Paraflavitalea devenefica: one gene and its partner. The protein of the gene in region 1 interacts with the protein of each later gene in a pairwise test. Links are inferred from orthologs where the notes say so. Each region holds a gene or a part of one and is shown on either strand. Other genes may lie near its edges. The genes, in order: HB364_RS05690 and dnaE.

Region 1 (10,347 bases):
TAGCGCCTATGAAAACCTGGAGAAAGATTATCTCGGCAATGCCGTAGCCGGCGACCAGGTAATGGTATTTGATGCCCATAATAATATGGTGCATGCCAAAGACGACAGGCTGGTACTGTTGCAGGGACTGGAAGGCTTCATTGTGGTGGATACCAAAGACGTGCTCCTCATCTGTAAGAAAGACAAAGAGCAGGAAATTAAAGAATACGTGGCCGAAGTAAAAAGGAACAAAGGCGATAAATTCCTGTAATAAGGGGGCACCACCTGATGTGCACATTTGGGGAGGCAAAGATCAATAAGTTTCTTTACCTTTTACCCTTCATTTGCACATTACCATTATGCTTGCAGCCTTAAATAACATTCTGTTTCTCGACATCGAAACCGTTTCTCAATACGCTACCTGGGAAGAAGTGCCGGAGGAGTGGAAAGAATTGTGGGGCCTCAAAGCAGCGTACCTTATACGCAATAAGGAAGAAGAAACCTTTGAAACCATCTACAACCGCGCAGCTATTTATGCTGAATTCGGCAAGATTGTTTGCATCAGTTGCGGTATCATACACGGTAACGGGGAATCAAAAAAACTGGTACTAAAATCTTTCACTGGCCATAATGAAAAGGAATTGTTGCAGCAGTTTACCGATATGTTGCGGCGATGGGCTACAGACAATCATAAATACCTCTGCGCCCATAATGGCAAAGAGTTCGACTTTCCCTATCTCTGCCGCCGCCTTATCATTAACGGATTAAGTATTCCGCCCCTGTTGCACATCAGCGGCAAAAAACCCTGGGAAATAGCCCATCTCGATACCATGGAATTATGGAAATTTGGTGATTATAAAAACTATACCTCGCTCAACCTGCTCGCTCATACCCTCGGTATTCCTACACCTAAAGACGATATGGATGGCAAAATGGTAGGGGAGGTATACTGGAAAGAAAATAACCTGGAGCGAATTGCTACCTATTGCCAGAAAGACGTAGTGACTGCAGCCCAGGTCTATCTCCGGTTCAATGGCGAAAGCCTTATAAAGCCGGAGCTGATTGAGATTAAATAATTCAAAAGCATTATACCATGTCTAATCGCATCAACATCTCTTCCGGGGCCAAATGGGAGGACATTGTCGGGTATAGCCGGGCTGTTAAGGTCGGCAATACCATTGAAGTAACAGGAACCGTAGCAGCAGATGAAAACGGCCAACTTGTTGGCAAAGGAGACGCTTACCAGCAAACCCACTTCATCATTGGCAAAATTGAGAAAGTATTACAACAGGCCGGCGCTTCCCTGAAAGATGTAGTGCGCACCCGGATGTTTGTAACCGACATCAGCCGCTGGGAGGAATATGGAAAAGCTCACGGGGAATACTTCAGCACCATAAAGCCCTGCACCTCCATGATAGAAGTAAAGGGACTGATAGAACCCGATTATCTTATTGAAATTGAAGCCACCGCTATTATCGGCGGATAGTTATATTGTTGTATGCATATCCAATCTAAGCTACCCGAGGTTGGCACTACCATCTTTACGGTTATGAGTGCCCTGGCTACGGAACACAAAGCGGTGAATCTTGGACAGGGATTTCCTGATTATCCCATGCCGGAGGCATTGATAGTGGCGGTAAACAAAGCCATGCAGGATGGTTTCAACCAATATGCGCCTATGCCCGGCTGGATGCCGCTACGCGAGTCCCTCGCAGTCAAAATAAACTTTCTGTACAATACGACAGTCAATCCTGATACCGAAATAACCATTACGCCCGGCGGCACCTATGCTATTTATACAGCACTGACCACCGTTTTACAGCCCGGCGATGAAGTGATCGTTTTTGAACCGGCTTATGATAGTTATATCCCCAACATCCAGGTGAACGGCGCCATACCGGTATTAATAGACCTGCAATTTCCGGACTACCGGATTGACTGGAATGAGGTGCGCAGCAAAATAACGCCCCGCACCCGCATGATCATGCTGAATACGCCGCACAATCCTACCGGGGCTGTATTGCGGGAAGATGATATACAACAACTACGTGCTGTGGTGAAGGATACCAATATCCTCATTCTTTCTGATGAGGTATATGAGCATCTCATTTTTGATCAGTTGCCGCACCAAAGCATGCTGCGTTACCCCGATCTGCTCAGCTGCAGTTTTGTATGCTTTTCTTTTGGGAAAGTGTACCATTGCACGGGTTGGAAACTGGGCTACTGTGTAGCGCCTGCAGCCTTTACCAAAGAGTTCAGGAAAGTGCACCAGTTCAACTGCTTCAGTTGCCATACACCTTCGCAGGTGGCGCTGGCCGGCTTCCTGAAAAACCGGGAATCGTACCTGCAGTTATCACCGGAAATGCAACAAAAGCGGGATTACTTCAGCCGGCTCATGGCAGATACCCGTTTTACGTCTTTACCCAGTTATGGCAGCTATTTCCAGTGCTATAAATATGACCGTATCAGTGAAGAGGGCGATAAAGACTTTGCTATCCGCATCACCAAAGAATATGGTATTGCCACCATACCGGTATCTGCTTTCTACCAGTCGGGGGAGGACAACAAGGTCATCCGTTTTTGTTTCGCTAAAAAAGAATCTACGCTGGAGCAGGCGGTAGAACGGTTACGGAAGATCTAAGCCGTTTGTTTCCTGAGTTCTTCTATTTCCGCATACCTGCGCCTGCGGCGTTTGAGGTATTTGTTATAAATGATCTCGCTCATCGGTTTGCCCGATACCTTACTCTCTACCCAGGAAATAACGTCCAGGTAAGCGAAGGCCCGGGTCTCATACCGGTCCTTTTCAAGGTGCCTGATCTTTTCCAGGAATTTTTCCAGTTCGGGCTTCAATTGACGGGGAGATACACCGAAAGAGTGGCGTAAAAATCGGAACATCTCTTCCTCTACCACCGTCAGGTTTTCCATTTTGGCCATAAAGCGGTATACTGATTTGGTCAGCGACTCCATCAGTTCATAGTTACCCAGCTCATAGTGTGCCATCAGATGCAGCAGCCGGGCATAACATTGCAGATCATTCCGCATTTCCGTATTGCCGTTGATGATTTTTTGTACGTAGTCAATGGACTTATCGTAATCGCCGCTGCCAAAATACAGGGTGGCTATCTTATAGGTGAACACCATGATGCGGTGCCCATCCACATACAAAGCATATTCTTCCAGGTCTTTCTCGATCTGGGGAACCTCGGTCAGCCCATCCCGGAAAGTACCCCGCATCAGGTTCCAGTTCAGCTTGGCGCTGTTGATGTAAATAGAAGTATGGGTCCTGAAATTATCGTGGATATTGGCCACTGGTGTTTTTGCATATTCCTCAAACTTGCGCAGGGTGATCTCGAACTTCTCAAAGTTGCGCAGGTCAAAATGTGCATTCAGGAGGTTGTGCATGCCTTTGATGTAGTGACCGGTTTCTACCGTGATCATAAACGGATCTGCATCAAACAGGTCAATCCATTTCTGGCTATAGCGGTAATACATTAAGAAATCCTGCCGTACGAAAGCATACCAGCAATAACTTTGATACAGGTATAGCTTTTCATAAAAGCCGGTGATCTCATCACTGGGAGGAAGGTTATTGATAAAGAACTCCCGGATACCTGCTTCATCTTTTTCATTGCGCACATGTCCATTCCTGATATACCAGCGGTACAGTTTCAGGGCCAGGTTCGAGAGGCGCGTTACGCGGTCAATATGTCCGCTGATCTCCAGTGATTCTTCTACCAGTTGATCAGTTTTCTCCTGTGAGCTGCGCGTGATGTGCAGTGTCTCGATCTTTTTCTCCAGTGATATTACCTGTGCCAGGAAATTGAACTTCTGGTTCGTGCGGGCAATTTCCTTCACACGCTCCAGGATCTTCAATGCCTGGATCTTTAATCCCTTGGTGTATAAAATGCGGGCATAATCCAGTTGCTCTGTTAATTGGAGATCTACATTCTCGGCGGTTTTCAATAGCCGCAGGCTTGCTAACAACTGTTTGTAAAGATGCGTCTTAAGATTATTAAGCTGCGGTTTCTGAATAGAAGGGAGTTTTTTCAATAACAGTTTCTCATCATATTCGTTCAACTTGTCCAATGCATCAAATAACTGTATGATTTTCAGGTCTTCATTACCTGAACTTCTTTTTATATAGAGTTTAAAATGCCGCTTCTCCGACTTCTCTAAAGAATGAACTAATTGGAATAAGGTATCTGTTAATCTGTTGGCCATCATTATGAAATTTTCCTGAAACACAGTGCCAGCAAGGGTTCTGCGCTGGCGTCACCCATTTTGGCGTAATCAAATCCCTCATAAGATGTTTTGAATTAAGTGAAACCTCATCTTATTTTTGTATGGACAAGAACAAGATGAGGCTTTTGAGTATCGCAGGCAAGTGAGTTAGAGGCCGAGGGTGAACAAGCAAAAATACATCACCCAAACAAAAAGAGATAGATTTTATTACCTTTTTTCATATGGCAAGCAATCGTTAGAGGTCAGCTGTTTCTACAGTGGACCTTTTTTCTTTTTAGGCGGTGCGAATATAGCTGATAAATAAATTCCATGTTAATTTTTATTTAAAATCAGCAAATATCCTTGTTCATACCGTATTTTCTGCAGTATACCCACCTGATAAATAACAGCTTACCTACCCCTAAACGATAAAATCACACCAAATTATTGCGTCATCACACCTTAAATTGTAGCCTGATTTCTAAATTCGGGTTATGATCACCATTGAACCGATGCAAACTGCACAGGCTCCTATACTGCTGGATATTTACCGCCAGGGTATTGCCTCTGGTATGGCCACCTTTGAAACTTCGGTACCGGAATGGCCGGTCTTCAATGCCAAGTACCTGCCTCACTCACGCATCATGGCCAAAGAAGGAGATGAAATTACAGGCTGGGCAGCGTTGTCACCTGTTTCCTCGCGTGAATGCTACCAGGGGGTGGCCGAAGTGAGCGTGTATGTGGCAGAAGCCCACCAGCGCAAAGGCATTGGCCGTTTGTTACTGATGGCGCTCATTGAGGAAAGCGAGAAAAACAACATCTGGTCACTGCTGAGTGTCATCCATGAAGAAAACCGGGCCAGTATACACCTGCATGAGCAGTGCGGCTTCCGGTACATTGGCTATCGGGAACGTATTGCCCAGTTGGATGGTGTTTGGAGAACCACTGTTATGATGGAAAGACGCAGCAACATGGTAGGGGTTTAAGTATTAATTTCGCGGCACAATCAGCAAAGCATGAGCCGTATAGATACCATTGTTTTTGATCTGGGAGGTGTATTGGTAGACTGGAATCCAGAATACGTATACAGGACCATTTTTGACAATGAAGAAGACATGCGCTGGTTTTTTAAGAACATTACCACCAGCGATTGGAATGAAGAGCAGGATGCCGGTCGCACATTGGCAGAAGGCACGGAGATACTGGTAAAACAATTCCCGCATCACGAAGACAATATCCGGGCTTATTATGGCCGCTGGGAAGAAATGCTGGGTGGACCTATCCAAGGAACGGTAGAGATCCTTCGTCACCTGAAACACAAAACCAATTACCGGTTATATGCCCTCACCAACTGGAGTGCAGAAACCTTTCCCATAGCTTTAAAAAAATACGAGTTCCTGCATTGGTTTGAAGGCATCGTGGTATCGGGCGATGAAAAGACCCGGAAACCTTTCCTGCCCATCTATCAAACCCTCATCAGCCGGTTTAACATTGACCCTGCCCGGGCGGTGTACACAGATGATAATGTACGCAACCTCCATCCTGCCAAAGAACTGGGCCTGCATACTGTACACTTCCAGTCACCTGAACAGTTCAAAAGAGACCTGCAGGTATTGGGAGTAACTGTCTGATTACAGCTCCCAGACCCACCATGCAGCCAAGATGCAGCGTATTTATATAAGTAGGTTGCTTCTACACTGGGTGTACGCTCTATATACGCTGGATCTCATCCTAACTCATTGATTTCCTATAAAAGGTTCTATCCCTATTCAGGGGCAATACCAGCTACTTCCTCCCACCGGTTGTTTAGGCAACTATTTTAAGAATCCCCTAACAATCTTTTGTCCCCTTTTATAGTCAGAAGAGGGAAGGAGATTTAATTTATGAAACACCTGATAACCTCTATGTCGCTCGCCGTGGTATTGTTATCAGCCTGCGGCACCCGGAAATTCCAGGCTTCTTTTACGGAAGACAAACCCCTGTATGCAGCCGTGAATGAACTGGTTAAGCGCCCTAACAACATTAAAGCGCAGAATGACCTGAAAGAGCTATATGCCTTATCTGTACAACGTCACGAACAGGCGGTAGCCGTGTACAGGACCAGTAGTGATGAAAGGCGGTGGGATAAAATGCTGTATGAGCTCAATGCCCTACAGGAAATGTACACCCACGCTCAGTCGGTACCTGCTTTGCTGAAACTGATACACCCCAATAACTATTTACAGCAGTTACAGGACATCCGTGAAGAAGCTGCTGCCTACTACTACGGGAAAGGGGCGGACCTGATGGTGGCCAACGATCGTGCGCAAAGCCTGCAGGCCAATGACGCTTTCCGAAAAGCCAATTACTATGTAAATGGTTACAAGGATACAAAGCAATTGATAGAACAATCTTATGAACAAAGTGTGGTGAACGTAGTCGTTAACCGCATAGATGATGATAACCTTTTCTTTAATACCTGGGGCAATACAGGTATCCGCTACCGCCCGGAAGATTACCAGGAATCACTGGTGCGTGAACTGGGTGGCCGTAATGCCAATATTGTACCGGCCCGTTTTTATACCGACCGTGATGCAAACCGTGAGAACATCAATCCCGACTGGATCGTGGATGTAAGATGGAGGAACGTAGATGCTAATGGTTCCGTACCCTATAAATATACCCGCACAGTATCGCGCGATATCCAGATTGGAAAAGATACTGCCGGTAAGCCTGTATACAAAACAGTGTACGCTACCCTGCACATCACGCGCCGCACCTTTACCGTGAATGGCGCCCTTGATTACCGGGTAAGTGATGTGGTAAATAACAAGAGCGTGGACCAGGGTTTAATATCCGATAACCTTAGCTGGGACGATAGCTATGCTACCTATACCGGCGACTCCCGTGCACTGGACAACAATGACTGGTTACTGGTACGCAACAGGAACAGCAACTTTGGTCCGTCGAAAGAAGAGGTATTGAACACACTGATGAAAAGAATGTATCCCGATTTACGCCGTCGCCTGGAACAGGCTACCAGTTAATAAATTTCATTTGGATGGATGGTTACTCAACCTGGGTTTAAATGGGTGGAAAAGAGAAAGGAGCTCCTTCGTTGGGCTCCTTTCATGTTAATTGTGGGTTGTGTTGAAAATAATCGTTAGAGATCAATATTATTGGCGCATGGCCGAGCTCATTACCGGTGCGGCGCCCCTGGTTTTTACCAGCAATGATTTTTCTCCTGTCTTTACCACTTCTCTGCTCAGCATCGTTTGCACAGTGGGCGATCTTCTTCTACTCACATAATAGCCGGCGAAAATATCGTTCTGCTTCTCTTCGAATGAAGCATTGTATAAGTTCAATTGACGCCACTTGCCGGGTGCGTCTTCTATATAAAAACTAATGTCATCAAAATAGAAGCTGCCATTACCATTGACAGAGGCGTAGAACCAAAGCTTTTTTGCTTCGGGGTTCACAGTACCAATTACCGTGTAAATAGTCCACTCCTGTTCATTTCTCGTTTCAACAGTAAATGGGCTGTTCAGGAAATCTTCATGACCTTTACCTACACCAATGCCATGGATACGTACTTTGGAAAGTGTATCTGCCGGATCGGCTTTAACCGCAATTTCATACCGGAAATTCTTGCCCTGCAGGGCAGCAGCCGGCACTTCTTTAACGAAATAGAATTCTTCTGTGTAATGGTACCAGGCGGCTGGTATTTGGCCGTAAGAAGTTAATACACACAGGATTGCAAAAAAGATAGAATATATCTTTTTCATAGGGACGGGATTTAGGGTGATGCTAATAACGGATAACCGGGCATCTTGTTGCCTTAAAACAGCGGCGCCTACTCATTATTGACATCGCTCAATCCGTTAAATTCATTGCTAATATGTAAGAAAGAATTACTAAACAGCCGTCAAACGCTGTTTGCTCGTAGCCTTAATGCCTTTGTGCCTTGTTGCCTTTATTTAAATAACTGAAAAACGATCAGGCTCATGATATAAGCCAGTCCGGTCATGTAGATCAATTGGACCGTTGGCCATTTCCAGCTCCGGGTTTCCCGTTTTACTACAGCCAGCGTGCTCATGCACTGCATCGCAAAAACATAAAAAACCATCAGGGAAAGTCCCGATGCCAGGGTATATACTTTACTGCCATCCGGTTTCACAGATGAGTGCATCCTTTCGTTGAGTGTAGCATTATCATCCTGTTCCACGCTATACAGGGTGGCCATGGTGCCTACAAATACTTCCCTGGCGGCAAAAGAAGTGATCAGGGCAATGCCAATCTTCCAGTCGAATCCCAGCGGAGCGATGGCCGGTTCAATGCTTTTGCCCAGGATGCCTGCGTATGAGTTTTCCAGCAGGGCCGTTCCTTGCTCTCTTTTCAGCTCCTTCAACTTATCTTCATCCTTTTCCTGACTGATCAACTGTTCATACTTAGTATGGACGGCTGTCATTCTTTCGCCAGGTCCGTACGTGCTCAATACCCATAAAATGAGGCTGATGACAATGATCACTTTACCGGCGTCCACCACAAAGATCCTGGCCTTGCTTACCATGGTAACCAGTACATTTTTCCAGCGGGGGCTTCGATAAACAGGTAGTTCAAGAATAAAATAACTTTTCTCTTTGACCTTAATGAACCATTTGGCAACATAGGCGGTAACCAGGGCCATGACCAGCCCCAACAGGTACAGGCACATCATCACCAGGCCCTGTAAGCTGATAAAGCCCCACAAAAGTTGCTTGGGGATCACCAGCCCAATGAGAAGGCCATACACTGGCAGGCGGGCGCTGCAGCTCATCAATGGCGTAACAAAAATGGTGAGTAACCGTTCCTTCTTGTTCTCAATATTGCGGGCGCTCATAATGGCGGGCACGGCACAGGCAAACCCACTGATCATGGGCATCACGCTTTTCCCGTTCAGTCCGGCTTTGCGCATCAGTTTGTCCGTCAAAAAGCTGATGCGGGCCATATAGCCGGTATCTTCCAGGATCGTGATCAGGCCAAAAAGGATCATGATCTGCGGGATGAACACGACAATGCCGCCAATCCCGGCGATCAATCCGTTGATCAGCAGATCGCTCCAGGAAGCCTTCGGCAATACTGCGGTAAGGTAATCGTTAAATGCATTGAACCCCGTTTCAATCCAGCTCATGGGATAATCGGCCAGCCAGAACACACTCTGGAATAACAGGAATAATACAGACAACAAAATCAAATAACCCCAGCGACGGTGCAGCAGTACATCATCCAGCTTTTCGGTAAACAATGTTTTCTGCAACGGGGAGGGCTCTGATACTGATTGCTTCAGGATGGTCCCAATGCGCTGGTAACGCTGCAGGATCTCTTCTGCCTGCGTTTTGGTATGATTGAACTTATTGGCTACTTCAATAGCTTCGATCTTTTCCTGCAATCCATTGTGCAGGGCGAAAGATTCATGGTTAATAAGGTAGTGGATCGCTTTATAATCGCTCAGATTGGCTACTGTTTCCTTTACTTCTTTTACTGCATTGGGCGCCAGTGCTTCATTATTGATGAAATCGCGCACCGGCATTTTGTAGAGGTGCAGGGCTGTTTGTTCAATGGCCTTTTTAAGCTGGGGAATGCCTTTATTCTTGCGGGGGTTGATGGGGATGATGGGCACGCCCAGTTCTCTCTCCAGTTCGGCCACATCAATCTTGATCCCCTTTTGCTTGGCCAGGTCCATCATAGTAAGGCCAATTACCACCGGTATTTTAAGGTCAATGATCTGGGAAGCGAATAACAGGTTGCGCTTCAGGTTGCTGGCGTCCGCTATCAGCACCACCATTTCCGGGTCTACCTCCTTGTCCTGTTGCATCAGCACCCGGTAAGCTACCCATTCGTCTTCCCGGCGGGGATACAGGCTATAGGTACCGGGCAGGTCAATAATGGTGGCAGTCATCGTAGCTGAAATAGCCGAGCTGCCTACCTTCTTATCTACCGTCACCCCCGGAAAGTTCCCTACTTTCTGGTTCAACCCGGTCAGGGCGTTGAACAGTGAGCTTTTGCCACTGTTGGGGTTGCCTACCAATGCAATATGAATCGTTTCCCTCATGATAAAAAATAGCCCGCCCACCTCAGGCGGGATATAAGGCGGCGAAATTACCGAAATGAATGGGGAGGGGCTTACGA
Region 2 (17,378 bases), on another replicon or contig:
AACAATAAAACAGCCGAACTTTGGAAAGGCTTTACACCCAGGCGTAAAGAAATAACCAACAACCTGACCACCGACCTCATTTCCATGCAGGTTTATCCAGCAACCTATTTTGCCAGCTTTATACCCACCAATGAATTTGAAAAATGGGCCACTGTTGAAGTAGCGGATTTTGACAAAATACCAACCGGCATGGAAGCATTCATACTGCCTGGTGGACTGTATGCAGTATTTGACTATAAAGGATCAGCCAACGACCCCGGCATTTTCCAATACATCTTCACAACCTGGCTACCTAACTCCAATTATACTTTAGACAACAGGCCACACTTTGAGGTACTGGGCGAAAAATACAAAGGCAATGACCCAACCTCAGAAGAAGAGATTTGGATACCCATAAAACCAAGAGATCACTGACATCAAACAAAGTAAAAGCTGGCGGCACAATCTTAGACATAGGCTGCTGCGGGGAAACAAGCCTTACCGCCAACTATACATTGCCACAAAAAACAACACTCCCTTCGGAGTGAATCAGTCCCATCTGTCAATGAAATTGACACTTCCAGCCACTCCTTATACGACAACCATCCCAAATGGTAAGCTTACTGCAGGCTAATGCGCTGGGTATTGTCTGAGCATGGTCAGGGAATGCTCTAAGACTGCGCTGGAATAGTACTGTGTATAGAGCATTCCAGTGCTATCTCAGTACTATCCCAGTACTATCGTAATGCTATCTCAGCGCAATTCACTAGCCTTCTGATATAATGAGAATACGTTTACCTGCCTTTTGGGCCGCTGCCGGGTGGGCGCTACTAGGCGTCTGGTGGGGAGGAAATGGGGAGTTAGTATGGAGTTAGGAGGGAGTTACCTACGACTTATATCGCTATAAGGTCGCTGTAACACCGCTGTAAGCTCGCTGTAAGTCCGCTATGAGGCCGCTGTAAGATCGCTGAAACATCGTTGCAAGTACGCTGTAAGGAGGTGTTAAAACAGCTAAAAGATAATATTTTATTACATCCAGTTGTTATATCTGTTCGCATAGGGATATAACCATCCCCTGTTTTATTGTTCGTCTTTTTAGAATTGATGTCTTATGGAAAAACTAAAATCTTGTATACTTAAGTTGTAGTACTCTACTCCGTAGGCAAACAGTCATTCACAGAAAATGATACTTATTAAGCAGCAATAAACCTGCCAAAATACTGATGACTTTTGCTTCGACAACAGATTTCGTTGCCTCAATGCCTTTATGCCTTGTTGCCTACTTTTCAATTCTCGTTCTGCGTAGTTCCAATAAGTTTAATCCATTGGCAGGAAATCCTTTCAGCCATAGTTGCTCCAGGTGGATGACTTCATCATACCAGAGTGGTACTACCGGTGCATCGGCAATGACCAGTTGGTCCATTTGCTGGTACAGCTTATAACGCAGGCTGTCATTTTCGGTTACGATAGCTTGTTCATACAATTTATCAAAAGCCGCATTCTTATAACGGGTATAATTGGGGGGAGCAGGGTTCTTGCCATAAAAAACACTGAGGTAATTCTCTGCTTCCGGGTAATCGGCCATCCAGCTACCACGGAAGAACAAGGCCTGTGATTTGGCAGTTTGTTCCAGCAACAGACTTTTCTGTACTACTTCTACCTGTATTTTCAATCCCACTTCTTCCAACTGGCGGGCAATAAAGCTAGCCAGGTCAGAATAGATGGCAATGGTAAGCAGCTTAACAGGCGGCATCCCTTTCCCATCCGGGAAGCCGGCTTCGGCCAGCAAACGGCGTGCTTTCGCCGGATCGTAGGGATAACCTTTCACGACAGATGAATCAAAGGAAGGCAATCCCGAAGGAATGAAACCGCTTTCGGCAGGTGTACCGATGGAATTGCGCAGGTACATCATCATCTTGCGGCGGTCGAACCCATAGTTAATGGCTTGCCGGATGGCCTTTAGCTTTAGCGGGGAATTTTTTACCAGTGCATTGTTGCTGTCTACCATTATGCCCAGGTATTCTGTATTGAGGTACGAATGTTTGGTAAGCCTGATCTTGCCTTCCCAGTCTTTGCGCAGTACGCCTTTTTTGGTAAGCACCTCATCTTTAAAAGAGGCTTCAATATCATTGATAAAGTCCAGTTGCCCCTGGCGGAACAACAGGAACTCTGTCGCCTTGCTGTCGTAAAAGCTGGTTTTGATCGCGTCGAGGTAAGGCAGGCGGTTGCCGGCGCTGTCCTTTTCAAAATAGCGTTCATTTTTCACCATGATCAATACCTGTGTTTCTTCCCAGGTTTTGAGGGCGAAGGGTCCGGTGCCGCAGGGATGGCTTCGGAAATCGGGGCCATACTTTGTGACTACTTCATGCGGTACTACGGAGCAGTATTGCATGCTGAGCAGTCCAAGGATGGGTGTAAATGGCCGTAAAAGCGTCAGACGGAAGGTAGAATCATCCAATGCTTTAAAACCATCTTTGGCGGCTATGCGGTTATTGAAGATCCAGGCACCGCTGCTGGCAGTGGCGGGATTCGTAATACGGGTAAAGCTATACTCCACATCGTAGGCCGTCATCTTACGGCCCTTACCACCGGGGAAGACTTCATTATCGTGGAAATAAACATCATCGCGCAGGTGAAAAGTATATACCAGCCGGTCGTCCGATACGTCCCACCGGTAGGCCAGGGAAGGCACTATGCGCAGTTCCTGGTCGGTTTCCACGAGGGTATTGTACAACTGGTGCACCGCCCAGATGACCGATTGATTTTTGGCAAAAGCAGGATCGAGCGAGGCGATGCCACTGTATTCATTGTACCGGAATACCTGTTTGTTACTGGCTGCCCGCTCGCCGCAGGCGCTCAACAGGGTAACTATTAAAACGTTAAAGGTGAAAAATAGTGGGTTAGCTTTCATATTCTGCGTTAAATTTAGCACTTCAAAAACATATCACTTTGATCCGGATTAAAATAAATACGCTGCGTTTTTTTGCAGGTTTGTTTACACCCCTGACAGGATGCACTGCTGCTCTTTTATTATGCATGGTCATTTCCTGCCAGGCCCAGCCCCTGAACCAGAAGAAAGGTTTTACCCGGCAGGATACACTGCGGGGAAGCCTGGGACCCGAAAGGACCTGGTGGGATGTTTTAAGGTATGCCATAGATGTCAAGCCCGATTATAACAACAAGACCATTAGTGGTCTCGTAAGGATATATGTTAAACCATCACCCAACAGCGACAAGTCCGTCACCCTGATGCAGATCGATCTGCAGGAGCCCATGCTGCTGGACAGCGCCTTCTTTCAAATTGTATCCAAAGATGGACGGGTGAAGAGAAGGACCCCGGTGTTGTTCAAAAGAGAAGGTAATGTTTACTGGTTAGAGACAAAACCATTTCATGATCGTATTACAGCCACCTATCCGCTGGAATTATACTACCACGGCAAGCCACGCGAAGCGGTTCGTCCACCCTGGGATGGTGGCTGGATATGGAGTAAAGATAAACAAGGACGTCCCTGGATGAGTGTTGCCTGCCAGGGACTGGGCGCCAGTGTATGGTATCCCTGCAAAGACCACCAGAGCGATGAACCTGACTCAGGAGCTTCTTTAACCATGCATGTGGCCGATAGCCTGGTGGCTGTAGGCAATGGCCGGTTGGCAAAAAAAGAAAAAGATAACAACGGCCTTACTGCCTGGACATGGGAAGTAAAGAATCCCATCAATAACTACAACATCGTTCCCTATATCGGTAAATACGTAACCTGGCATGAAGACTTTGCCGGCGAAAAGGGCAAACTGGATTGTGATTACTGGGTATTGGATTATAACCTCGATAAAGCTAAAGCGCAATTCAAACAGGCGCCTACCATGCTTAAATGCTTTGAGCACTGGTTCGGCCCCTACCCTTTTTATGAAGATGGTTATAAGCTGGTGGAATCACCCCACCTGGGCATGGAGCACCAGAGTGCAGTGGCCTATGGCAACGGATTTCAGAATGGTTACCGTGGCCGCGACCTCTCCGGCAGCGGCTGGGGCAACAAGTGGGATTTTATTATCATACATGAAAGCGGCCACGAATGGTTTGCCAATAATATCACCAGCAATGACATTGCCGATATGTGGTTGCACGAAGGCTTCACCAACTACTCCGAAACCATTTATACTACCTGTGAGTTTGGCGTAGAGGCAGGCAATGATTATTGTATTGGCACCCGTAAAGCGATACAAAATGACATTCCCATCATTGGCCACTATGGGGTCAACCAGGAAGGCAGCGGGGATATGTATTACAAAGGTGGCAACCTGCTGCACACCATCCGCAATATCATTGGAGATGATGAGAAATTCAGACAGATATTAAGAGGACTTAACCAGGTATTCTACCATAAAACCACCGATACCAAAGAAGTGGAAGCTTATATCAGCAAACAGGCCGGCATTGACCTCTCCAAAGTATTTGACCAATACCTGCGCACCACGCATATCCCTGTGCTGGAAGTTAAACATGAAGGCCTTGGCATCTATTTCCGCTACACCAATTGCATCAAAGGGTTTACCATGCCATTAAAAGTGAAGCTGGCCGGTGACCGCACCATGTTCATTACACCCACCGAAGAATGGCAGCTACTGAAAGCAGGAGGCTGGTACAACGGTTTCTTTGCAGTGGACAGGAATTTCTATATAAATACAAAGGAAGTCCATGTAGATATACAGAAAGTGAAGTAAGAAAGGCAGCTACAATACCTGATAGCTAACACTTTATATTCAGCGTATCCGCTTTGAATACTCTTCCAGCTTTTCTTTTTCAGCTTTGGTAAGGCTGTGCATACCGCTTTTGTTGATTTTGTCCAATATCTGGTCAATCTCCTGCTGGCGGTTGTACTGTTGCTGGTTGTATTTATGATCAATATTGTAATTACGGTGATGCGTTTTGTAGAAAAAATTATCTACCAGCAATAGATGAGGCCTTGTAATGATCAGGTAAATAAACACGATGGCAGGTACTGAAATAATCAGTATCGTGACATAATTTTCCACCAGTGCATGCGGCCGCATCAATAGGGCAACAACCAATCCAACCAGCGCCCCGCCAAGATGGGAATCATGTCCTATATTGCCAGTCCTTGACCTGATGCCATAAATAGAAATCAGCACATACAAAAGACCGAAAAGCCAGCCGGGAAGGGGAATGAAAATGAGCGGGACATCGATACCCGGGAATAAAGCAATCACCGCAAATATGATCCCCGATACGGCTCCTGACGCCCCTACCGAACTATAATCACCGCTGTAACGGTGTATGTACAGCGAAAGCAGGCCGCCGCCGATAAGGCTGGCAAAATAAATGATCAGAAAGCCCCACCAATTCAGTACAGCGATCAATGAGCCGCTGAAAAAATAAAGCGCGAGCATATTAAAGATCAGGTGCAGCCAGCCCACGTGTAGAAAACCTGAACTGATCAGCCGGTCATATTGCCGGTATAGCAGAATGCCATCAACATTAAATTCATAACGGGCAAAAAAATCACTGTTCCTGAATCCTCTCCAGGAAATAAGGACGTTCAGAATGATTAATAAGAATACAAGGAGGCCGGTACCAATCATTGCAACAATATTTTTCGGGGCTTAAACCATCCCATTTCGTCCGAAATATATCCATCCTTTGGCATATTAATAAATACTTGCCTGGGTGCCCAAAACCAATTTACCGTATCCTGCCCGCGCCTGCATAGTGCGCAGCATAATACGCATCATTCATATCATTGATCATCACTCCGCTGGAAGTGGAAGCATGTACAAACTTATTATTGCGCAGGTAAACGCCTACATGGGATATACCTGCTTTACGTCCGCGGGTTTTGAAGAATACCAGGTCGCCCTCTACTAATTCATCCTTGCGCAGGCGCTTGCTCTTCTGGTATTGTTGCGCCGACGTGCGTGGCAGCAGGAGGCCATACAGTGTGTAAATAAACGTTTGGGCAAAGGCAGAGCAGTCTACCCCATTCTTATCGGTACCGCCATACTTATAGCGGGTACCATACCAGTCCTCAATAAAGCTGATCATCCTGCCGTCTGTCAGCTCTTCCACCGGCAGGTCGAGCAGGATAGAATATTTAAACTGCAGGGGATCGCTCAGCTCCACATTAGTGCCTGTATGAATGGAAGGCCCCGGTGTATAGCGTTCATTGAGGGGCGGACTTGCCGTATAGTCGGAAGAACCGCCGGACGGCTTGATGGATATATTCTCAATAAACCGGGGTGAGCCAGCCGCAGGTTTCGTAGTGGCGCCGGGTACAGCCGCCGTGGTCTTTCGCTGGGTACTGCAACTGGTAGCGGCCAGGGCCACCAAAACTATCAGCCATCCTTGTTTTAACATATTATACATCAATGCCCTGGTTAAAGATAAATGTCGCAAAGTAACAAATACATTGCCAAAATGGCAAGCCTTGTGCCGATTCACGGATGTGGAAATATATTGTCATTTGTTTAGCAATTGTTCAGGAACTTTGTAGCTCACTTTGTGTTGATTACTAACCAGGCATCGCAAATCCCAAAATTGTAATGTGTAAATTCTCTCACCTTCACGTCCATACCCAGTTTTCCCTGCTCGATGGAGCAGCCTCTATCCAATCATTGTATAAGAAAGCCGTTAAAGATGGTCAGCCGGCCATTGCTATTACCGATCACGGTAATATGTTTGGCGCTTTTGAGTTCGTATCAGAGGCCTACAAACACAAGAATGAGGATGGCTCCCTGAAGGTAAAGCCCATTGTAGGATGCGAATTTTATGTGGTGGAAGACCGTCATCGTAAGATATTCTCGAAAGATGTGAAGGATGAGCGTTATCACCAGGTATTGCTGGCCAAAAACAAACAAGGTTACCAGAACCTCATCAAACTCACTTCGCTGGGCTATATCGAAGGAATGTACAGCAAATACCCCCGTATTGACAAGAAACTGATAGAGCAATACCACGAAGGGCTGATTGCCACTACCTGCTGCATCGGCGCCTATGTGCCGCAAACCATCCTGCATGATGGAGAGGAAAAAGCTGAGCAGGAATTCAAATGGTGGCTCGACCTGTTTGGGGAAGATTATTTCATCGAGGTACAGCGCCATGATATTAAAGAGCAGATCCAGATCAATGAAGTACTGCTCAAATTTGCGAAGAAGTTCAATGTGCCCATCATTGCCACCAATGACAGCCATTATACCGACCGGGATGATTACAATGCCCATGACATCCTGCTTTGTATTAACACCGGTGAAAAGAAAAGTACGCCGGGATATGACGATATCATCAATGATGACCTGAACGTAAAAGAGCGCCGCTTTAAATTCCCCAACGATCAGTTTTATTTCAAGACACAGGATGAAATGAAGGAACTCTTCAAAGACATCCCGGAGTCTATAGACAATACCAATATGATCGTGGACCGGGTGGAGGTGCTGAACCTGAAGAAGGATATCCTGCTGCCGGCCTTCCCACTTCCTAAAGAATTCCAGACGACCGACGACAGTAACCTGAACCAATGGACTTACCTGCACTACCTTACTTATGAAGGGGCCAGGAAGCGTTATGCAGAACTTACACCCGAAATAACGGAACGGCTCGACTTTGAGCTGTTCACGATCAAAACGATGGGCTTTGCCGGTTACTTCCTTATTGTGAGTGACTTCATCAAAGCCGGCCGCGACCTGGGCGTATTCATCGGCCCCGGCCGTGGTTCCGCTGCAGGTAGCGTGGTAGCTTATTGTATCGGCATCACCAATATTGACCCCATCAAGTACAACCTGCTGTTCGAAAGGTTCCTGAACCCCGACCGTAAGTCAATGCCCGATATTGATACGGACTTCGACGATGAAGGCCGTCAGAAAGTAATTGACTATGTAGTTGACAAATACGGCAAGGCCCAGGTAGCGCAGATCATTACTTATGGTACCATGGCCGCCAAAATGAGTATCAAAGACGTGGCGCGTGCATTGGACCTGCCCCTGGCCGAATCGAATGCATTGGCCAAGCTGGTACCGGATAAACCGGGTATAGAACTGGGCCGTGTATTGAAAGCGCCCCTCACCGCCAAGGAAGGCGAAAAATCGCTGGAAGAGAAGGAAGGTCTGGGCCCCGATGAACTGGAAAGCGTAAAAAGGATACGCGAGATCTATAAAAGCGATACCCTGAACGGAACGGTATTGCACGAAGCCGAACGTTTGGAAGGATCGGTACGGAACACCGGTATCCACGCAGCAGGTATTATCATCGCCCCCAAAGACCTGACAGAACTCATCCCCGTATCTGTAGCCAAAGACTCCACACTCTGGGTAACCCAGTTTGAAGGCAGTATTATTGAAGACGCCGGCGTTATCAAGATGGACTTCCTGGGGTTGAAGACCCTCACGATCATTAAGAATGCGCTGGAAATGATCAGGCAGAATCACGGCGTGGAAATCGTGATAGACGATATTCCGCTCGATGATACGAAAACCTACGAGATCTACCAGAAAGCGGATACCATCGGTACTTTCCAGTTCGAAAGTCCCGGTATGCAAAAATACCTGCGTGACCTGAAGCCTGACCAGTTTGCCGACCTGATTGCGATGAACGCCCTGTACCGCCCCGGTCCGCTGGCCTATATCCCCAACTTTATTGACCGTAAACATGGACGGGAACCTATCACGTATGACCTCCCGGAAATGGAAGAATACCTGGCCGATACCTATGGTATCACGGTATACCAGGAACAGGTGATGTTGCTGGCCCAGAAACTGGCCGGCTTCAGCAAGGGAGATGCCGACGTACTGCGGAAGGCGATGGGTAAGAAGCAAAAGGCGGTACTGGACAAGATGAAGGCCCAGTTTGTGAAGGGAGGAACGGACAAAGGCCATCCTGCTGATAAACTGGAGAAGGTGTGGACCGACTGGGAGGCTTTCGCCCAATACGCATTCAACAAGTCGCACTCCACCTGCTATGCCTTTGTGGCCTACCAGACAGCCTACCTCAAGGCCCACTACCCTTCTGAATATATGGCTGCGGTACTCAACAACGCCGGCGCCATTGAAAAGCTCACTTTCTTTATGGAAGAGTGCAAGCGGATGGGTAAGATGGTACTGGGACCGGATATTAACGAATCGCATAAAGGCTTCTCTGTGAACCTGGAAGGCCATATCCGCGTAGGGTTGGGCGGGTTAAAAGGCGTGGGCGAAGCTGCTGTAGAAAATATCATTGCCGAGCGGGAAGCCAATGGCCGCTATACGAATATTTTTGACATGATCAAGCGGGTCAACCAGCGGGCGGTGAATAAAAAGACCCTGGAATGCCTGGTGTATGCCGGCGCTTTTGATTGCTTTAAAGAATTCCACCGGGCGCAATATTTCACCATACCACAAGGGGAAACCGCCTCCGGCATGGAGAAGATCATTAAATACGGGAATATTTACCAGACGGAGAATAACAGCACCGCCAATACCCTCTTTGGCGACCTGCCCAAGGCCCTGGATATTCCCCTGCCGAAGATACCCCCCTGTGAACCATGGACTTTGACCGAGCTGCTGGATAGGGAGAAAGAGGTAACCGGTATGTTTATGAGCGGCCACCCGCTGGACCATTTCCGGTTCGAAATAAAGCACTACGGCTTCACCACCCTGGCCGACTTTAATGAGATCAAGGAGGCGATCACCCTCCAGGCCAACCCGGGCCGCACGTTCCGGCTGGCCGGACTGGTAACCGACGCCCAGCACCGGGTAACCAAAACCGGCCGCCAGTTTGCCTCATTTATTATTGAGGATTATACCGGCAAGAGCGAATTCATGCTCTGGAGCGACGACTATATGCGCTTTTCCAATTACATGGAAAAAGGTAAGAACCTATTCATAACGGGTTTCTTTAAACAACGCTTTAACAAGGTGGAGTATGAGTTCAAGGTGGATAAGATCGTTTTGCTGGAGAGCATTAAACAAAACCTTACCAAACAGGTTATAATAGATATCGAGGCCCGGCACATTGATGCCGACATGGTCAATTTCCTCGAAAAGAATGTTAAAACCCACCCCGGAAAGGCTGGTTTGAAGTTCAATATCAAGGAAATGAAGCGGCAATACAAGATCAGCCTGTACAGCCTGGAAACGGGGTTTGAAATGAATGACGAAATGACGGCCTGGCTGCAGAATAAGCCCGAGGTAGATGTACAGGTTGTCACTGTGTAAATGTGGATAACGACAGAGGGGCAGGAATACCGAATTGGTTATAAATTTGTCGGTTCTTAGCAGTAAGTTAAAGAATGAGTCCCACAACGGGAAACCCACTCCAGGCTTACCAACAAACAATAAAATAATTACTTTTACATCTAAATTTTGATTTATGGCTTTAGAATTCACCGACGCGAACTTCCAGGAGAAAGTGATCGCTTCCGATAAATTGACTGTGGTAGACTTTTGGGCTGAATGGTGTGGGCCTTGCCGCGCGATCGGGCCGGTTATTGAAGATCTCTCTAAGGAATACACAGGAAAGGTAAATGTGGGTAAAGTGAATGTAGACCATAACCCGCAGATATCTGTTAATTACGGGATTACTTCTATTCCTGCTATCCTCTTCATTAAGGGTGGTAAAGTGGTGGATAAGCTGGTCGGCGCACAACCGAAAGCCAACTTTGTAAAGAAGATCGAGCAGCATATATAACTGTTTTATAATCTATTTTCTAAAGCGATTCATGGTTTAATGAATCGCTTTTTTTATTGTATATCAATACCTTGTAGTAACGGTCTTTTTTGTCTATCCTTGTCTTTCAATAAACCCTTCAAATCCATTATCATGAAACTATCCCGCTTGCTTATCCCAGGCTGCCTGTTAGTAGCAGCTATTGTTTACTTCAGTTGTAACAAATCGGATACGCCCGATAAGCCGCCTTATCAAGCCGAATACGTAACGGCTTCTATCCAGGGCAAGATCGTAGATGAAAATGAGTTACCTGTCAGCGACGCCACCGTTAAAGCCGGCTCCCTATCCGTTACCACCAATGCCAGCGGTCTTTTTAATATCAGCAATGTTTCTGTAGACAAGCATGCGGGCATGGTAACCGTGGAAAAGGAAGGTTATTTCAAAGGCATTAAAACGATTGTGGTAACCCCCAATAAGAACAACTCGGTTTCCATCCAACTGATCAAGAAAATAGCTGCCGGCAACTTTAATGGTAATAGCGGCGGCACGGTCACCGTACCATCGGGGGGTAATATTGTGTTCCCGTCCAGTGGCATTGTACAGGAAGGCTCCACTACTGCCTATACGGGCACGGTATCGGTGAGCGCTTTTTTTATCAATCCCGAAGCCAGCAATTTCCAGGAGATCACGCCGGGTACCCTGCGCGGCATTAATAGCGCCAACCAGGAAACGGGCCTGCAATCTTTCGGTATGATGGCGGTGGAATTGAATGGCGCCAACGGAGAAAAACTTCAACTGGCCAGCGGCAAAACCGCCAGCCTTACTTTCCCGATACCTGCCGGCTTGCAATCGCAGGCGCCGGCTACCATTCCTTTATGGAGCCTGGATGAAAAAACAGGCTTGTGGAAGGAAGAAGGCACTGCCACCCGCCAGGGCAATAATTATGTAGGATCTGTAAGCCACTTCTCTTACTGGAACTGTGATGCACCATTTGCCGTAGTTGATTTTACAGCTACTATTAAGAACCAGCAAGGTGTGGCACTGGGAGGAGTAAAAGTAGTGATCAGTGCTACCGGTACAACAGATACCTTAAGCAGCATATCAGGCTTCGGCTATACCAGTCCAGAAGGGGTGGTGAGCGGTAAGATCCCAGCCAACCGCAACCTGGTGATGAAAGTATATGATCAATGTGGTAACCTCATTCACACACAAAATGCAGGGCCTCTTACGGGTACTGCCGACCTCGGCGTTATCACCGTTACGTCTGCCACCTCAATGGTTACTTTTTCCGGCACGGTGGTGAACTGTAATGCGGCTGCCGTTACCAATGGCTATGTGACCATTGACCTGGAAGGGATCTATTACCGCGGCAACCTGGTGAACGGTGTGTTTAGTATCCCGGTAACACGCTGTTCCAATTCCGCCACTTCGGCCATTGTAACACCGTATGATCTTGGCGGCACCCAGTCGGGCACAGCCACTACAGTAGTTATTTCCGGCACTACCGTTAATACCGGCCAGTTGGTGGCCTGCGGTAACTCGCTCACGCAATATATCAACTACAATATCAATGGCACCAGCTTTACCTATAGTGAAGTTGATTCATTATTTGCCTACCGTGCTGCCCAGAGCGATTTCACGTATTTTGGAGCTACCAGGCCGAACAATAATGATAGGTTTACAGACTTTATTTTTAGGGGCGAACCTGCTCCGGGAACAGGCACCATGACTTTCCTATACGTTGATGATGGCGGTCCCGTCTATAGAAATAACGGCACCATCACTGTAAACGTTACAGAATACAATAATGTACAAGATGGGTTCATTGCCGGTAACTTTACCGGGACTGTAAAGGATACCCTTACACAGGCTGTATTCCCCATTAATTGTACGTTCCGGGTTAAGAAGTACAAATAATCATTTAAACCCTTCAAATCCATTATCATGAAACTATCCCGCTTGCTTATCCCAGGTTGCCTGTTAGTAGCAACTATTGTTTACTTCAGTTGTAACAAATCGGATACACCTGATAAGCCGCCTTATAAAGCCGAATACGTGACCGCCTCTATCCAGGGCAAGATCGTAGATGAAAATGAATTGCCGGTCAGCGGCGCCACGGTGAAAGCCGGTTCGATATCTGTTACCACCAATGCCAGTGGTCTTTTTAACCTCAGCAATATTTCCGTAGACAAGCATGCGGGCATGGTAACCGTGGAAAAAGAAGGCTATTTCAAGGGCATTAAAACCATTGTGGTAACCCCCAATAAGAACAACTCGGTTTCCATTCAACTGATCAAAAAAATAGCTGCCGGCAACTTCAACGGTAATAGCGGCGGCACGGTCACCGTACCATCGGGGGGTAATATTGTGTTCCCCGCCAGCGGTATTGTACAGGAAGGCTCCACTACAGCCTATACAGGCACGGTATCGGTGAGCGCTTTTTTTATCAATCCAGAAGCCAGCAACTTTAGTGAGATCACACCCGGCACCCTGCGCGGTATTAATAGCGCCAACCAGGAAACAGGCCTACAATCTTTCGGTATGATGGCGGTGGAATTGAATGGCGCCAACGGAGAAAAGCTTCAACTGGCCAGCGGCAAAACCGCCAGTCTTACTTTCCCGATACCTGCCAGCCTGCAAGGACAAGCCCCGGCCACCATTCCTTTATGGAGCCTGGACGAAAAAACCGGTTTGTGGAAAGAAGAAGGCACTGCCACCCGCCAGGGCAATAATTATGTAGGCACTGTTAGTCACTTCTCCTTCTGGAATTGTGATGCGCCTTTCGCCATTATTGACTTTACTGCTACGATTAAGAATCAGCAAGGTGTGGCACTGGGAGGAGTAAAGGTAGTGATCAGCGCTACCGGCACAGATACCCTGGGCAGCATTTCCGGCCACGGTTATACCAATATAGACGGTGTGGTCAGCGGTAAGATACCTGCCAACCGCAACCTGGTGATGAAAGTATATAATCAATGCGGCAACCTGACCCATACCCAAAATGTAGGACCATTCACGGCCAATAGCGACCTGGGCGTCGTCACTGTTACGTCTACCGCTGCGGAGGTTACTATTTCCGGTACGGTGGTGAACTGTAATGCAGCCGCTGTTACGAATGGTTATGTCACCATCCATCTCGATGGGGTGTATTACCGCAGCAACCTTATTAACGGTGCTTTCAGCATGCCGGTAGTCCGCTGTTCCAATACAACTGCCTCAGCCACTATTACCCCCTATGATATTGGCGGCACGCAATCGGGAACGGCCAGCACCGTAGCTATTTCCGGTACTACGGTCAATGCCGGCCAGTTCGTGGCCTGTGGTAACGTACTTACAGAGTACATCAATTATAACATTAACGGAACCAGCTACGGTATCAGCGGTACTGATTCAATGATCGCCTACCGGGGGCAACAGAATAACCAAACACTGATATCTGGTTTCGGAGGAGATAACAGGTCGTTCGACATGTCTTTTATAGGAGAACCAATCCCCGGAACAAGCCCGATGAGTCAGATGGTCATCCGTGAAAACAACACTTACTATATTCATAGAAACAACACCCCCACCATCACTGTAAACATTACAGAATACGAGAATACTGTTGGTGGGTATGTTGCCGGTAACTTTACCGGAACTGTAAAGGATACCCTTTCACAGGCCATCCTCCCCATCAACTGTACTTTCCGGGTTAAGAGGTACCAATAATAATATTTCAATCAACCGGGTATTGCAAGGTCGTAGGGGCCTTGCAATACCTTTTTTTATAATATTATCTCATCCGGACAGACAGTTACTGTATGACAACTTTTTAGCCTGAGCGCTTACTGATTTCAGGAGGATTGCGATTTATCCTTATATTGCCCAATATTTAAATTTAACCAACCTACCGGCATGAATCCCATCCTGGTCAACATTTCCCGCGGCGCTCTCGGCATGTTCTTTCTCCTTTTTGTTTGTTATCTCCTGAGCAATAACCGGCGGGCTATTAACTGGAAGCTGGTGGGAATGGGGCTTTTTGCCCAGGTCATGTTTGCCATGGGTGTCTTACACACCACGGCATTTGGTCAACCCGTTTTCTGGCTGCTATTTGGTGGCATTCTTATTTACACCGTTTACAATAAGTTTAACCGGGTAAAAAATAAAACAGCCGGTAGTACTATTACCTATGATCCTGTTAACCTTGCGTATGTATTAATCTGGCAATTGCTCTTCATCATAGGATTGATCCTTGCCCCCAACCTGTTTGGGAAGTGGGCCAATCTGTCCATCTTTATTAGTTGCATAACCATACTGGCCCTGATCTTCAGAGTGGGTAAAAAGCATGGAGAATTAATGAAATGGTCCATCCTGCTGTCATGTGTATTGATTACCGGCGCTGTATATGGGAAAGTATGTAACCCCCAGATATTTAAGCTCATCCTGCAATCCGCTTCAGATACTTTTGTATCGCTCATCAACATCAGCCATAAAGGCACTGAATTTATGTTTGGCAAACTGGCGGATGACAAACAAAGCTGGGCATATGTATTTGCCATACAGGTATTGCCCAACATTATCTTTTTTGCGGCGCTCTCTTCCATACTTTACTACCTGGGCGTATTACAGGTTATTGTATACGTGTTTGCCTATGTACTGAATAAATTAAAGATCTCAGGAGCCGAGAGTTTGTCTACTGCGGCTAATATTTTCCTGGGGCAAACCGAGGCTCCCCTGATGATACGGCCTTACCTGGAAAAGATGACCCGGTCGGAAATCCTTTGTATTATGATTGGCGGTATGGCCAATACAGCAGGAAGTGTACTGGCAGCCTATGTGGGTTTTCTTGGAGGATCGGACATCAATCAGCAACAGTATTTTGCCCTGCACATGCTCAGTCAATCGATCATGAGTGCGCCTGCAGCTATTGTGATCTCTAAAATACTCTTCCCGCAAACGGACGAGCACCTTGTATCTAAAGACCTTACAGTCCCAAAAGAGAAGCTTGGGGATAATTTCCTCGATGCATTATCATTGGGTACGACTGACGGTTTGAAGCTGGCCGTGAATGTAGGCGCCATGCTGATCGTATTTACAGCAATCATGTGGGTGGTGAATGGCCTGATGGGCTGGATTGGCAACATTACCCACCTGAATGAACAAATAGCCATTGCTACCGGAGGCAGGTACCAGGAATTGTCGCTCCAGATGGTTTTAGGCTATGTATTTTCACCCGTTGCCTGGCTCATTGGTGTGTCCAGTACAGATATGGTTCCCATCGGACAACTATTGGGGGAAAAGACCATCCTGAATGAATTTATGGCCTATATCTCATTGGGCAACATGAAAGCCAACAATGTAATACAGGACCCAAAATCCCTGTTGATCGCCACCTATGCCCTCTGCGGATTTGCCAATTTTGCGTCCATTGGCATCCAGATCGGGGGGATTAGCCAGTTGGCCCCCAACCAGCGCAGAAACCTCACAGAACTGGGCGTAAAAGCCCTTATAGGCGGCACCATTGCCTGCCTCATGTGCGGCTGCATCGCCGGGGCATTGATGTAATTGTCAGAAATGCGTATTTTTGTAGTATGAATTCCTTTCCTGTACATATTAATTTTGAAACAATGGCTTCTGCCTTGCGCGAATATGTTCGCCGCAAAGCTATCAAAGCAGAGAGTACGATCTTTTATGTAGAGAAGGGGCAGCTTATTGAAGAAAATCCTAAAAGCCATACTAAAGTAGCCCTGAAAAAGGCAGTCGCCAAAAGCTAAGAATGCCAACGCTATATATCCTCGCAGGCCCTAATGGTGCTGGAAAAACCACCTTCTATTACACCGCAATTGAACAAGGATTCATTTCTCCTGATTTACCTTTTCTAAACATTGACCTTATTACCCGGGAACTTGGAAGTTATAGCGATACCAATTTCGCGAAGGCAGAAGAAATTTACCGGGAACGTATTACAAAGCTTCTGCAGGAAAATGCAGGCTTTATGATTGAAAGTAACCTGGCAAAAGATTCAGAATACGAATGGATTGAAGCGATGATCCGCAAAGGATATGACATTATTCTTTATTTCCTATGCACTGATTATGTTGAAGATATTCATATTAACCGGGTACAAAAAAGAGTAAAAGAAGGAGGGCATTATGTACCACCCAATATAATAGAACACAGGTATAAAATGTCACTACTTTATCTGAGGAGTAAATTGCCTTTATTTAAAGAAGCCTACCTGATTGACAACGCCGAAACGGCCTTGGCAATGGTAGTTTTAAAACAAGGAAGAATTGAACACAAACAACCTGAATGTCCGGTATGGATACAGCAGGTAATATTTATTGCTGAACGCCTGCAAAACAAAAGCGAGTAAGAGGATTAATTCAAACTCAACGGATTGCCTGAACAATTTATCCCATTGATTGTTAGAACCCTGATGTAACTTTGCATACCATGAACACTTTCATCCAGCAGGTGATAGCCGCCGAACCAGATGCGGCCCTCCGTACAATAGCCAATAAGATCATTGCCCGCGAACGCATTACCCCTGAGGACGGCGTATTGCTGTTTGAAAGAGCCAATGCCCCCTTTGTAGGTGCGCTGGCCAATTTTGTACGGGAACGCCTGCATGGCAATAAAACCTATTTCAACCGCAACTTCCATATAGAGCCCACCAATGTGTGTGTATTTGCCTGTAAGTTCTGTTCTTATTCCCGTCTCTATGCCCACCGCGAAGAAGGCTGGGAACTGACCACCGATCAAATGCTTG

Evidence for each region.
Region 2: the proteins of HB364_RS05690 (region 1) and dnaE interact in binary tests that used the Escherichia coli proteins (3 or more experiments, as listed by UniProt). The link is inferred for Paraflavitalea devenefica from one-to-one orthologs.

What each region holds. Positions count from the first base shown.
Region 1 is NZ_JAARML010000001.1:1,395,293-1,405,639, forward strand. Bases 669-3,548 are described here. They hold HB364_RS05690 (methionine aminotransferase), read left to right. Parts: upstream 669-1,477; coding sequence 1,478-2,620; downstream 2,621-3,548. Other genes in these bases: HB364_RS05680 (3'-5' exonuclease), read left to right, coding at 669-1,055; HB364_RS05685 (RidA family protein), read left to right, coding at 1,073-1,465; HB364_RS05695 (hypothetical protein), read right to left, coding at 2,617-3,548. Outside these bases: HB364_RS05675 (mannose-1-phosphate guanylyltransferase), read left to right, coding at 1-250; more of HB364_RS05680, read left to right, coding at 339-668; more of HB364_RS05695, read right to left, coding at 3,549-4,200; HB364_RS05700 (GNAT family N-acetyltransferase), read left to right, coding at 4,695-5,186; HB364_RS05705 (HAD family hydrolase), read left to right, coding at 5,217-5,831; HB364_RS05710 (hypothetical protein), read left to right, coding at 6,084-7,226; HB364_RS05715 (hypothetical protein), read right to left, coding at 7,356-7,964; feoB (ferrous iron transport protein B), read right to left, coding at 8,153-10,270. UniProt on the Escherichia coli protein: Shows aminotransferase activity with methionine and histidine as substrates, and to a lesser extent also with phenylalanine.
Region 2 is NZ_JAARML010000002.1:1,912,364-1,929,741, reverse strand. The notes cover bases 6,190-10,376. They hold dnaE (DNA polymerase III subunit alpha), read left to right. Parts: upstream 6,190-6,534; coding sequence 6,535-10,176; downstream 10,177-10,376. Other genes in these bases: trxA (thioredoxin), read left to right, coding at 10,331-10,376; HB364_RS17100 (C40 family peptidase), read right to left, coding at 6,190-6,358. Outside these bases: HB364_RS17120 (GyrI-like domain-containing protein), read left to right, coding at 1-414; HB364_RS17115 (ABC transporter substrate-binding protein), read right to left, coding at 1,259-2,890; HB364_RS17110 (M1 family metallopeptidase), read left to right, coding at 2,929-4,698; HB364_RS17105 (rhomboid family protein), read right to left, coding at 4,738-5,577; more of HB364_RS17100, read right to left, coding at 5,678-6,189; more of trxA, read left to right, coding at 10,377-10,648; HB364_RS17085 (carboxypeptidase-like regulatory domain-containing protein), read left to right, coding at 10,781-12,544; HB364_RS17080 (carboxypeptidase-like regulatory domain-containing protein), read left to right, coding at 12,572-14,335; HB364_RS17075 (NupC/NupG family nucleoside CNT transporter), read left to right, coding at 14,522-16,171; HB364_RS17070 (hypothetical protein), read left to right, coding at 16,198-16,380; HB364_RS17065 (hypothetical protein), read left to right, coding at 16,383-16,982; aminofutalosine synthase MqnE, read left to right, coding at 17,063-17,378. UniProt on the Escherichia coli protein: DNA polymerase III is a complex, multichain enzyme responsible for most of the replicative synthesis in bacteria. This DNA polymerase also exhibits 3' to 5' exonuclease activity. The alpha chain is the DNA polymerase catalytic subunit.